Regions from separate parts of the Streptomyces sp. MMS24-W38 genome, predicted to be linked through region 1. Evidence: riboswitches for the same ligand, from Rfam matches in the RefSeq annotation. Region 1 holds a riboswitch; each other region holds the start of a gene.
The links. Region 1 has a riboswitch for cyclic di-AMP ahead of AC6F7H_RS29700 (C40 family peptidase). Riboswitches for the same ligand answer to the same signal wherever they lie in the genome.

Region 2: linked by a shared signal. The riboswitch ahead of AC6F7H_RS04515 (M23 family metallopeptidase) and the one ahead of AC6F7H_RS29700 (C40 family peptidase) in region 1 are both predicted to bind cyclic di-AMP.
Region 3: linked by a shared signal. The riboswitch ahead of AC6F7H_RS14370 (M23 family metallopeptidase) and the one ahead of AC6F7H_RS29700 (C40 family peptidase) in region 1 are both predicted to bind cyclic di-AMP.
Region 4: linked by a shared signal. The riboswitch ahead of AC6F7H_RS16910 (transglycosylase family protein) and the one ahead of AC6F7H_RS29700 (C40 family peptidase) in region 1 are both predicted to bind cyclic di-AMP.

What each region holds. Positions count from the first base shown of each region.
Region 1 covers NZ_JCBCPP010000001.1:6,755,105-6,757,294, forward strand. Annotated here, with positions in the region: gene AC6F7H_RS29690 (helix-turn-helix domain-containing protein) at 1-81, opposite strand, end outside; gene AC6F7H_RS29695 (ATP-binding protein) at 293-751, shown strand; gene AC6F7H_RS29700 (C40 family peptidase) at 847-1,320, opposite strand; cyclic di-AMP (ydaO/yuaA leader) riboswitch at 1,324-1,454, opposite strand; gene AC6F7H_RS29705 (hypothetical protein) at 1,865-2,173, opposite strand; gene AC6F7H_RS29710 (ATP-dependent Clp protease proteolytic subunit) at 2,181-2,190, opposite strand, start outside.
Region 2 covers NZ_JCBCPP010000001.1:1,271,061-1,273,250, reverse strand. Annotated here, with positions in the region: gene AC6F7H_RS04520 (M16 family metallopeptidase) at 1-878, shown strand, start outside; cyclic di-AMP (ydaO/yuaA leader) riboswitch at 1,086-1,252, shown strand; gene AC6F7H_RS04515 (M23 family metallopeptidase) at 1,265-2,038, shown strand.
Region 3 covers NZ_JCBCPP010000001.1:3,408,642-3,410,831, reverse strand. Annotated here, with positions in the region: gene AC6F7H_RS14375 (PrsW family intramembrane metalloprotease) at 1-190, shown strand, start outside; gene AC6F7H_RS14370 (M23 family metallopeptidase) at 255-1,289, opposite strand; cyclic di-AMP (ydaO/yuaA leader) riboswitch at 1,301-1,458, opposite strand; tRNA gene AC6F7H_RS14365 (tRNA-Met) at 1,786-1,859, opposite strand; gene AC6F7H_RS14360 (dihydrofolate reductase family protein) at 1,934-2,190, opposite strand, start outside.
Region 4 covers NZ_JCBCPP010000001.1:3,926,306-3,928,495, forward strand. Annotated here, with positions in the region: gene AC6F7H_RS16905 (transglycosylase family protein) at 1-869, shown strand, start outside; cyclic di-AMP (ydaO/yuaA leader) riboswitch at 1,075-1,242, shown strand; gene AC6F7H_RS16910 (transglycosylase family protein) at 1,247-1,993, shown strand.

The DNA.
Region 1 (2,190 bases):
GCTCGTGAGCCCCGCAGACGTGCGCAGCGAGCGCAGTTCGGCGCCCAGTTTCCGGCGGCGTACCGCGGGACCGTGCTGCATCGTTCCCCCTTACTGCCTATGAGTCACCCACATACGGTCTCTTGTTGCAGAGTTCACCGATTTGAGCGACAGATATATGCATATCTCAGCCGTATCGTCGCCCACACCCTGCGGTGATGGCACTCTGGCGACGAAGCATCAGTGCGGGACCGTACTCGAATCAGCCGCTCCGTGCCGGACCGTGGACCCGTGGGAAAGGGACGACGTCGCCATGGCAGACCATTTGGAAGCATCCATCACTCTGCCGAGCGATCCAGCCTCGGTCTCCGCCGCGCGCGCCCATGTGGTGGACACGCTGGCGGAGTGGGGCATGCCGGCGGACACGGAAGTGTCCGACACCGTGCGGCTGATCGTGTCCGAACTGGCCACCAACGCCGTGCAGCACACCCTCGGACAGTCACCCACGTTCACGGTGGACATCGCCCTCGACCACGACGAGCGGTTGCGCATCGGAGTCACCGACAGTCATCCGAGGCTCCCCAAGCGGCTCCCCGCCGCGGTCCAGCAGGACAACGGCCGGGGGCTGGTCATCATCCGCTGGCTGACCGCGGAACGCGGCGGCAGGATGAGGGTCCGCCCCACCAGGGAGGGCGGCAAGACCGTCTTCGTCGTGCTCCCGTGGGCCGTCCCGGCCGAGCCGGTCACGGCGGTGGGACGGCAGGAGCCGTAGGGGCCACGACGGAACAGCGCGGCCCCGGTCGCGTCGGTGACTCCCCGACAAAGTGGCGGGGGCGGCGACAGGGGGAATGCCGCCGCCCCCGCGGATCAGCTGACCCGGCCGTACCAGACGCTGCGGGTCCAGATCTTCTGCAGGCGTACCACGTCCCCGGTCTTCGGGGCGTGCCAGATCTTGTTCTGACCCGCGTAGATGCCGACGTGGTAGATGTTTTGGCCCGAGTGGAAGAACACCAGGTCGCCCGCCTTGCGGTTGGAGGCCGAGACCTGGCGTGTCTTGTTGTACTGCTGGGCTGCGGTGCGCGGCAGTTGCTTGCCCGCCTTCTTGAACGAGTAGAGGGTCAGGCCGGAGCAGTCGAAGCGGGACGGTCCGGTGGCGCCCCACCGGTAGGGCGAACCCTTCTTGGAGGCCGCGACCTGGAGAGCCTTGGCGGACGTACTCGCGGCCGCCGCCTCCGAGGCGGCACCGGGAACCACGAGTGAGCCGCCCACGGCGGCGAGGGTGAGGGCCGAGGCCGTGCCGGCCCGGGCCATGAGAGACGGGACACGATTGAGCGCGGTCATGCGCAACCCTTCGTCAGCCGCCTGTGAAGGATGACCTGTCGGATTCGGGCTGGCGAAGTTGCCCGGCCGCACACGTGCGGCTTCACCCCAAGGGCTGCTCGGAACGGGAACCCCCGCTCCGGCGACCCGTCGTGCTCGGGTCCTCCACTCCTGCCGATCCACTCCTGTCGACCGGTCATCCGGGCAGCGGCAGGACTCGGCGTCCGCCCGGATCGCCCCGCCGCGGCGGCGGGGGCTTGTCGTCAGTGAGCGATCTTGGCAATGGTTGGCCCGAAATCCCACCGGAGCCGGGGGTTTGTGTTGTTACTCACCACTCATCCGTTCGGGTGGACAGTGCTGCGTTCGGGCTGCCGTCCAGAGCGCCGAGGAGCCCCGGACCAGCGTCGGAATGCTTGATTCCGAAAAGGAACGCGTGCGGTGCGCAACCTTGGCGGCCCGAAAAGAAGCCGTGGATCTACGCCGCTTGGGGGTACGTCTTTTGGTCCGTTTCGACTCAGGTGCGGACATGACACCGGCGCACGCCCCGCCCGGACCGGTAGGAGCGTCAACTGCCGGAGCCCGGCGGCAGGATGACGCGGGCCGTGCGGCGCTCGCCGTCCAGCACCCGCAACGCGCGGGCCAGGGTGGCGGTGTGCAGTTCGGTCTCGCCGCGCCTGTGCATCAGGGCCAGCGCGTCGCGCAGGGCGACGGCCTTGCCGACCAGTGCCTGCGCGGCGCGCAGCCCCTGGTAGGTGTCGCCGTCGCGGGCCGGGTTGATCCGGCCGAGCAGGTCGACGGCCTCGAGGTAACGGTCGATCAGCTCGGCCTCGGCGCGGGTCAGTGAGGGCAGCGGAGGCAACTCGGGAGGCAGCATCGACGGCTCACCTCGTG
Region 2 (2,190 bases), 5.5 Mb from region 1:
GGATGTCCCGCCCGCGGCAGGGCACCGAGGAGACGGTGGCCGGCATCGACTCGTCGGCCGTGCGCGCCTTCCACGAGAAGCACGTCCGTCCCGCGACCGCCACCGCGGTGGTCGTCGGTGACCTCACCGGCATCGACCTGGACGAGCTGCTCGGTGACACCCTCGGCTCCTGGACCGGATCGGCCGCCGAGCCGCGGCCCGTTCCGCCGATCGTCGCCGACGACACCGGCCGGGTCGTGATCGTGGACCGCCCCGGCGCCGTGCAGACGCAGCTGCTGATCGGCCGGGTCGGAGCGGACCGGCACGACCGCGTGTGGCCCGCGCAGGTGCTCGGCACCTACTGCCTCGGCGGCACCCTCACCTCCCGCCTGGACCGCGTCCTGCGCGAGGAGAAGGGCTACACCTACGGCGTACGGTCGTTCGGCCAGGTCCTGAGGTCCGCGCCCCCTTCTTCCTCCGGAGGGGCCACGGGCGCGGCCATGCTCGCCATCAGCGGCTCCGTCGACACCCCGAACACCGGACCCGCGCTCGAGGACCTGTGGACGGTGCTGCGCACGCTCGCCGCGGAGGGCCTCACGGACGCCGAGCGTGACGTCGCCGTGCAGAACCTGGTGGGGGTCGCGCCGCTCAAGTACGAGACCGCCTCGGCCGTCGCCGGCACCCTGGCCGACCAGGTGGAGCAGCACCTGGCCGACGACTACCAGGCCGAGCTGTACCGCCGACTCGCCACCACCGGCACCGTGGAGGCCACCGCGGCCGTGGTGAACGCCTTCCCGGTGGACCGCCTCGTGACCGTGCTGGTCGGCGACGCGGCGCAGATCAAGGCGCCCGTCGAGGCGCTCGGCATCGGCGAGGTCACGGTCGTGCCCGCCGAGTAGCCGGCGCGCGCAAGCGGAGCGCACGCGCGTGCGGGCCCTGGTGGCACGAAAGTCACCAGGGCCCGCCTATGCCCGAATTGGGGTGGAGAGGTCCTGTCTGCCCTGTGGGATGCGCTACAGAAGGCGGGATCCGTTTGGGGATGGGAAGACGCCCCGCTTAGCGTCATCCGGGCTGTTCGTCGGGCAGTGCGCCGCACCCGCGGCACCGGACAGCCATCGCCGAGTCCCCGCACGGCGCGAGCCAGGGGAGCCGGGGACCCAGCCGTGCAGTCCCTGGGGTGAATCGGACGCCCGCGCCTGTCGCGAGGGGCCCGTAGGAGACCTTCCTGCTCCGAACCCTTCAGCTAACCCGGTAGGCGAGAGGGAAGGAAAGGACCACCCACTGCATGGCGTTCACACGCGCCACCGGGAAGCACCGTCGTCCCGGCCGCATGCACCGCGGCACCGCCAGGGCGGCGGGCGTCGCGGCCCTCACCACCACCGGCGTGGTCGGCTCCCTCGCGGCCCCGGCGTCCGCCGCCGGTCCCGCCGCGCAGCAGACCGGCCTGACCCCCGTCATCGCCATGGGCGAGGAAGTCGCCGCCCGGGTCGACGCCCAGGCGGCCGCCCAGCACGAGGCCGCGCGGGAAGCGGCCCGGGCCGCCGCGCGCGAGGCCGCGGAGGAGGCCGCACGGGAGAGGGCGGCAGAGGAGGCCGAGGAGGCCCGCGAAGCCGAGGAGCGTGCCGCGCGGGAGGCCGAGCGCAAGCGCCTCAACACCTTCGTGTCCCCGATCGCGGGTTCCTACGTCTCGACCGGTTACCTGTCCGGCGGCGCCGTCTGGTCTTCAGGCAGCCACACCGGTGTCGACTTCCACGCCGCGAGCGGCACCCCCGTGCTCTCGGTCGGCGCGGGCACCGTCGTGGAGGCCGGCTGGGGCGGCGCCTACGGCAACCAGGTCGTCATCAAGATGCACGACGGCACCTACACCCAGTACGGCCACCTGTTGTCCGTCGCCGTCTCGGCGGGACAGCAGGTCACCCCGGGGCAGCGGATCGGCGTCTCCGGCGCCACCGGCAACGTCACCGGCGCGCATCTGCACTTCGAGGCCCGTACGAGCGCCGAGTACGGCTCCGACATCGACCCGGTCGCCTACCTCCGCGCGCACGGCGTGAACCTCTGACCCGAGGTGCTTCTGACCCGAGGCGCCTCTGGCCCGAGCCGCGAACCCTGACGCCCGGCTCGGCTCCCGAGCCGGGGCTCTCCGCGTGCCGAGCGGCCGGATGTCCACGGCGGCGTCCTTCCCGAAAGGACGGAGCCGCGCCGCCCGGGAAG
Region 3 (2,190 bases), 3.3 Mb from region 1:
CGCGGCCCGCCCGGCCCTGGAGCACGCGGCCCGCGCCACCGCGCCGCCCGTGCCGCCCTGGCCGGTGTACGGCGTGCACGGCGTGCACGGCGTGCACGGCGCGACGAGCCTCGCGTATGCCCCGCACCCCGCGTACCTCGGGCATTCCGCGTACCGGCCGAACCCGTACGCGTACCCGTACCACCCCTGAAACGCCTGACCGGCAGCCCTGACGTCGGGGGGTCGTCGTCAGGACTGCCGGGGCTGTGGTCGTCTCAGACGGTGAGGCCCTTCGACTGGAGCCAGGCCATCGGGTCGATGCCCGAGGCGGAGCCGGCGGTGTGGACCTCCAGGTGGAGGTGGGCGCCGGTGGAGTTGCCGGTGGAGCCGACGCGGCCGATCACGTCGCCGGTGTTGACCTGCTGGCCGACGCTGACGCTGATGGAGGACTGGTGGGCGTACCAGATCTCGGTGCCGTCGTCGAGCGTCAGCACGGTCTTGTAGCCGTAGGAGCCGTCCCAGCCGGCGGAGGTGATCGTGCCGGTGTGGACCGCCTTGATCAGCGTGCCCGTGGGGGCGGCGAAGTCCAGGCCGGTGTGCTGGCCGGAGGACCAGTAGGCGCCGGCCTGACCGAAGGTCGAGGAGACGGTGTACGAGGAGGTGGGCAGCGCGTACTGCCGGGCCAGCTCGGCGAGGCGCTCGGCCTCGGCCTTCTTCTTGGCCTCCTCCTCCGCCTTCCGCTTCGCCTCGGCGGCCTTCTCCTCCGCCTCCTTCTTCGCGGCGGCGGCCTTCTCCTTGGCCTCCTTCTCCGCGGCGGCGGCGGCCTCGGCGGCGGCCTTGTCCTCGGCCTGGCTCTGCTGCTGCTCGACCTGGGCCATGATCCGGGCGTGCAGCGCCTCGCCGGCGTCGGAGGCGCCCTGCTCGGTGGCCTCGTCGGCGACCACACCGATGTCGCTGAGCGCGGTGGCGGAGCCCTCGGGGGTTTCCTCGTCGGAGATGAGGGAACCGACAGAGGGAAGGTCCGGCATCGAGATCGAGACCGGCGGCTTGCCGGTCTGGGCGCTGGCCATGCCGCCACCGGCGACGGCGGCTATGACACCGACGCCCAGGACCGTGGAGCTGCGGGCGAGGCCTCCGCCGCGCTGCTTGCCGACGCGGTGCCGACCGCGCACGGGGCGGACGGACTCCTCGGTGGGGTTCCACTCCTGGAAGGGGCCCTCGTCGGGGCGGACGTCGCCGTAGACGAAGGTGTCGCCGTCGTACTGGTCCGGCATGAAGGGGGCCTCGGGAGCAGGCCGGTTCGACGCCACGTGGGCGTACTCCTTTCCTTCCTTCTCGCCTACCGGGTTAGCTGACGGGTTCGGAGCAGGAAGGTCTCCTACGCGCGTATACCCTCCGTGTCTCCACGGAGGCATCCACGCGATTCACCCCAAGATGTTGGTTCCCCGGTTCCCTTGCGGGATTCGGCGCGTGCGCACGGAGCCGACTCGTGTGACGGCTGGGACGACCGCGCTGCGTTATCGAACGTTAATAGAGGTAGGGGTCGGATTCCAAGCCGTTCCTCTTGATCGTTAACGATTTCCGCACGGACTTAAGCGCCATGATCGGGCAAAAACGGGCGAGTTGGCTCTGCCTCGCGCGTCACACTGAAACTGACGGTTTATCAGTTGTTATGCGCAGCGCGGCGACCCGATCACCCGGCGTCACAACGGTGCGGAGGGTGGGACGACAAGCCGGGACGGCGGGACGGAAGCCAAGAACGACCGAGGGCCGGAACCCTTTCGGATTCCGGCCCTCGGCCTTCAGTAGCGGGGACAGGATTTGAACCTGCGACCTCTGGGTTATGAGCCCAGCGAGCTACCGAGCTGCTCCACCCCGCGTCGTTGTGTCACCAGCATACGGCATGCGGGGGACACTCCGCACACTCCTTTTCGTCGCCGTCGCCGCCGTCGCGTCACCGGCCGATCAGATGGCCGTTCGGCGCCGTGGCGGCCTTCTCGTGCTCGGGCAGCACGACGACCCGGGCGCCCCCGGCGGTCAGCACTCCGCTGCCGTCGGCGTCCGTCACGAAGGTGTCCGGCTCCCGCCAGGCGGTGACCACCCGCCGTACCCCCGCGTCCAGGATCAGCCGCGCACAGGGCGCCGGACGCGAGGCGCGGCGCGCGCAGGGTTCCAGACTGGAGTACACGGTGGCGGTCGCGAGCCGCGGAT
Region 4 (2,190 bases), 2.8 Mb from region 1:
AGTGCGAGTCCGGTGGCTCATGGAGTCAGAACTCCGGCAACGGCTACTACGGCGGCCTGCAGTTGACCCAGGAGGACTGGGAGAAGTACGGCGGCCTCGACTACGCGTCCAGCGCCGACCAGGCCAGCCGCGGCCAGCAGATAGCCGTGGCCGAGAAGATCCTCGCCGACCAGGGGGTCGGCGCGTGGCAGGCCTGCGGCCTGCTGTCGGGCCTGAACACCGATTCGGGCAAGTCCGTCATCGACACCGGCGTGGACGGCGGCTCGTCTTACGACTCGTCCGGCACCGAAAGCTCCGCCACTCCGTCGCCGTCGCAGTCCTCCGGGGCCTCGTCGGACAACAGTGACAACAAGGGCGACAAGGGCGACAAGGTTGTTGAGGGTGCCAAGGGGGAGAAGGCGGGCGAAACGTCCAAGTCCGATGGTTCGGACGTCGAACCCGGCACTTCTCCCTCCGCTTCCGCTTCCCCCTCCGCCTCGGCCTCGGCCTCCGCCAAGGGGGGCGACTCGGACAAATCGGGGCAGAAGGCGGGTTCTTCGGACGCGTCCGCGAGTGAGGCCCCCACCGGTCGCCACCGCGGCGTCAGCGCCGAGGAGGAGGTGCGCGAGGACCGTGAGTCCGGAGCCTCCGGCCGGCACGCCTCGCGCGGCGGCCTCGGCTTCTCGCGCGGCCTCGACGTCTCGTCCCCGGCCGACAGGGTCCCCGTGGACGACGGAAGCGGCTCCTCGGCCGCCGTCGACTCCCTTGCGCTCGGCGGTGGATGGCTCGCCCAGTACGGCGGGGGCGGCGAGGGTGCGGGTGCGGCGGGTTCCGGCCTCATCCTTCCCGGTCAGACGCTTGCGTTCGGGTTCGGATCGGACGAAGGCTGACATCCGAAAAGGTGCGGCGGTGACGGCAGTTGAGGTCACATTTCGCGCTGAATGTCCGTTATAAAGGCGATGAGAGATAGGTCTCAGAAGCCCTGATCGTCTTTGATTATCCGCAGGGCGCGTGTCTACCGTCAGGACCGCTCGCCACCGCGGGCCCCGGCTGCCGCCACGCCGAATCCTGCCAGTGGCAGCACGGGAACAGTCGTCGCGTCATGCGCCGTAGGCAGGAGCGGGGGAACCAAGGTAGGCGCCGTGTCCGGTGATTGACGCCGGATCGGCTAGGGGTGAAGTCGCGTCCCGTGAGGGACGCGGCCGGGCAACTCAACCGGCCCGAACCCGACAGCTCACCTCGTAGGCGTCGGTGAGGGGATCCTTCCATGCTGTTTTCCGGCAAGGGCAAGCACCGTCGTCCGTCCAAGGCCACCCGGGTCATCGCCGTCGCCGGCGTCACCGGTGCCGCCGTCGCCGCCCCGCTGATGGCGGCCGGCAACGCTTCCGCCGCCACCGCCTCCGAGTGGGACACCGTCGCCCAGTGCGAGTCCGGCGGCAACTGGTCCATCAACACCGGCAACGGCTACTACGGCGGTCTGCAGTTCTCCGCCTCCACCTGGGCCGGCTACGGCGGCACGCAGTACGCCGCCACCGCCGACCGGGCCGGCAAGGCCCAGCAGATCGAGATAGCCGAGAAGGTCCTCGCGGGCCAGGGCAAGGGCGCCTGGCCGGTCTGCGGCAAGGGCCTGTCCAACGCCGCCTACACCGGCGGCGGCTCGACCGGGGGCACCGGCAACCAGAACAGCGGTTCCTCGCAGAGCACTCAGCAGAACACCCAGAAGCAGAACACCCAGGAGCAGAACACCGGCTCCGCCCCCGAGCGCTCCACCGAGCAGAAGGCCTCCCGCTCCGACGAGCGTCCGGTCGCCGAGCAGAAGACCGTCACCACCCCGACCGGCGAGAAGGTCGAGAAGGGCGACGGCGAGTACAAGGTCGTCAAGGGCGACACCCTCAGCTCGATCGCCGGGGAGCACGGTGTCAAGGGCGGCTGGAACAAGCTGTTCGAGCTGAACGGCGACATCGTCGAGGACGCCGACCTCATCTACCCGGGCCAGCAGCTGCACCTGAAGTAAGGCGGCGGCCGCAGGCTCGGGGCTCCGTCCCCACGGAGCCCCTCCCCGTCCCCGCGGGGCCTCCCCCGTCCCCACGCGGGGGCTTCCCCGCCCCGGTGCGTGTTCCCCGTACGCACCGGGGCGGGGCTTTTCCGTACATGGCGGGATCTTTCCGGTGTTCGGCGCTCGGGGCCGACCGGAGGGCGCGAGGGTGGTCC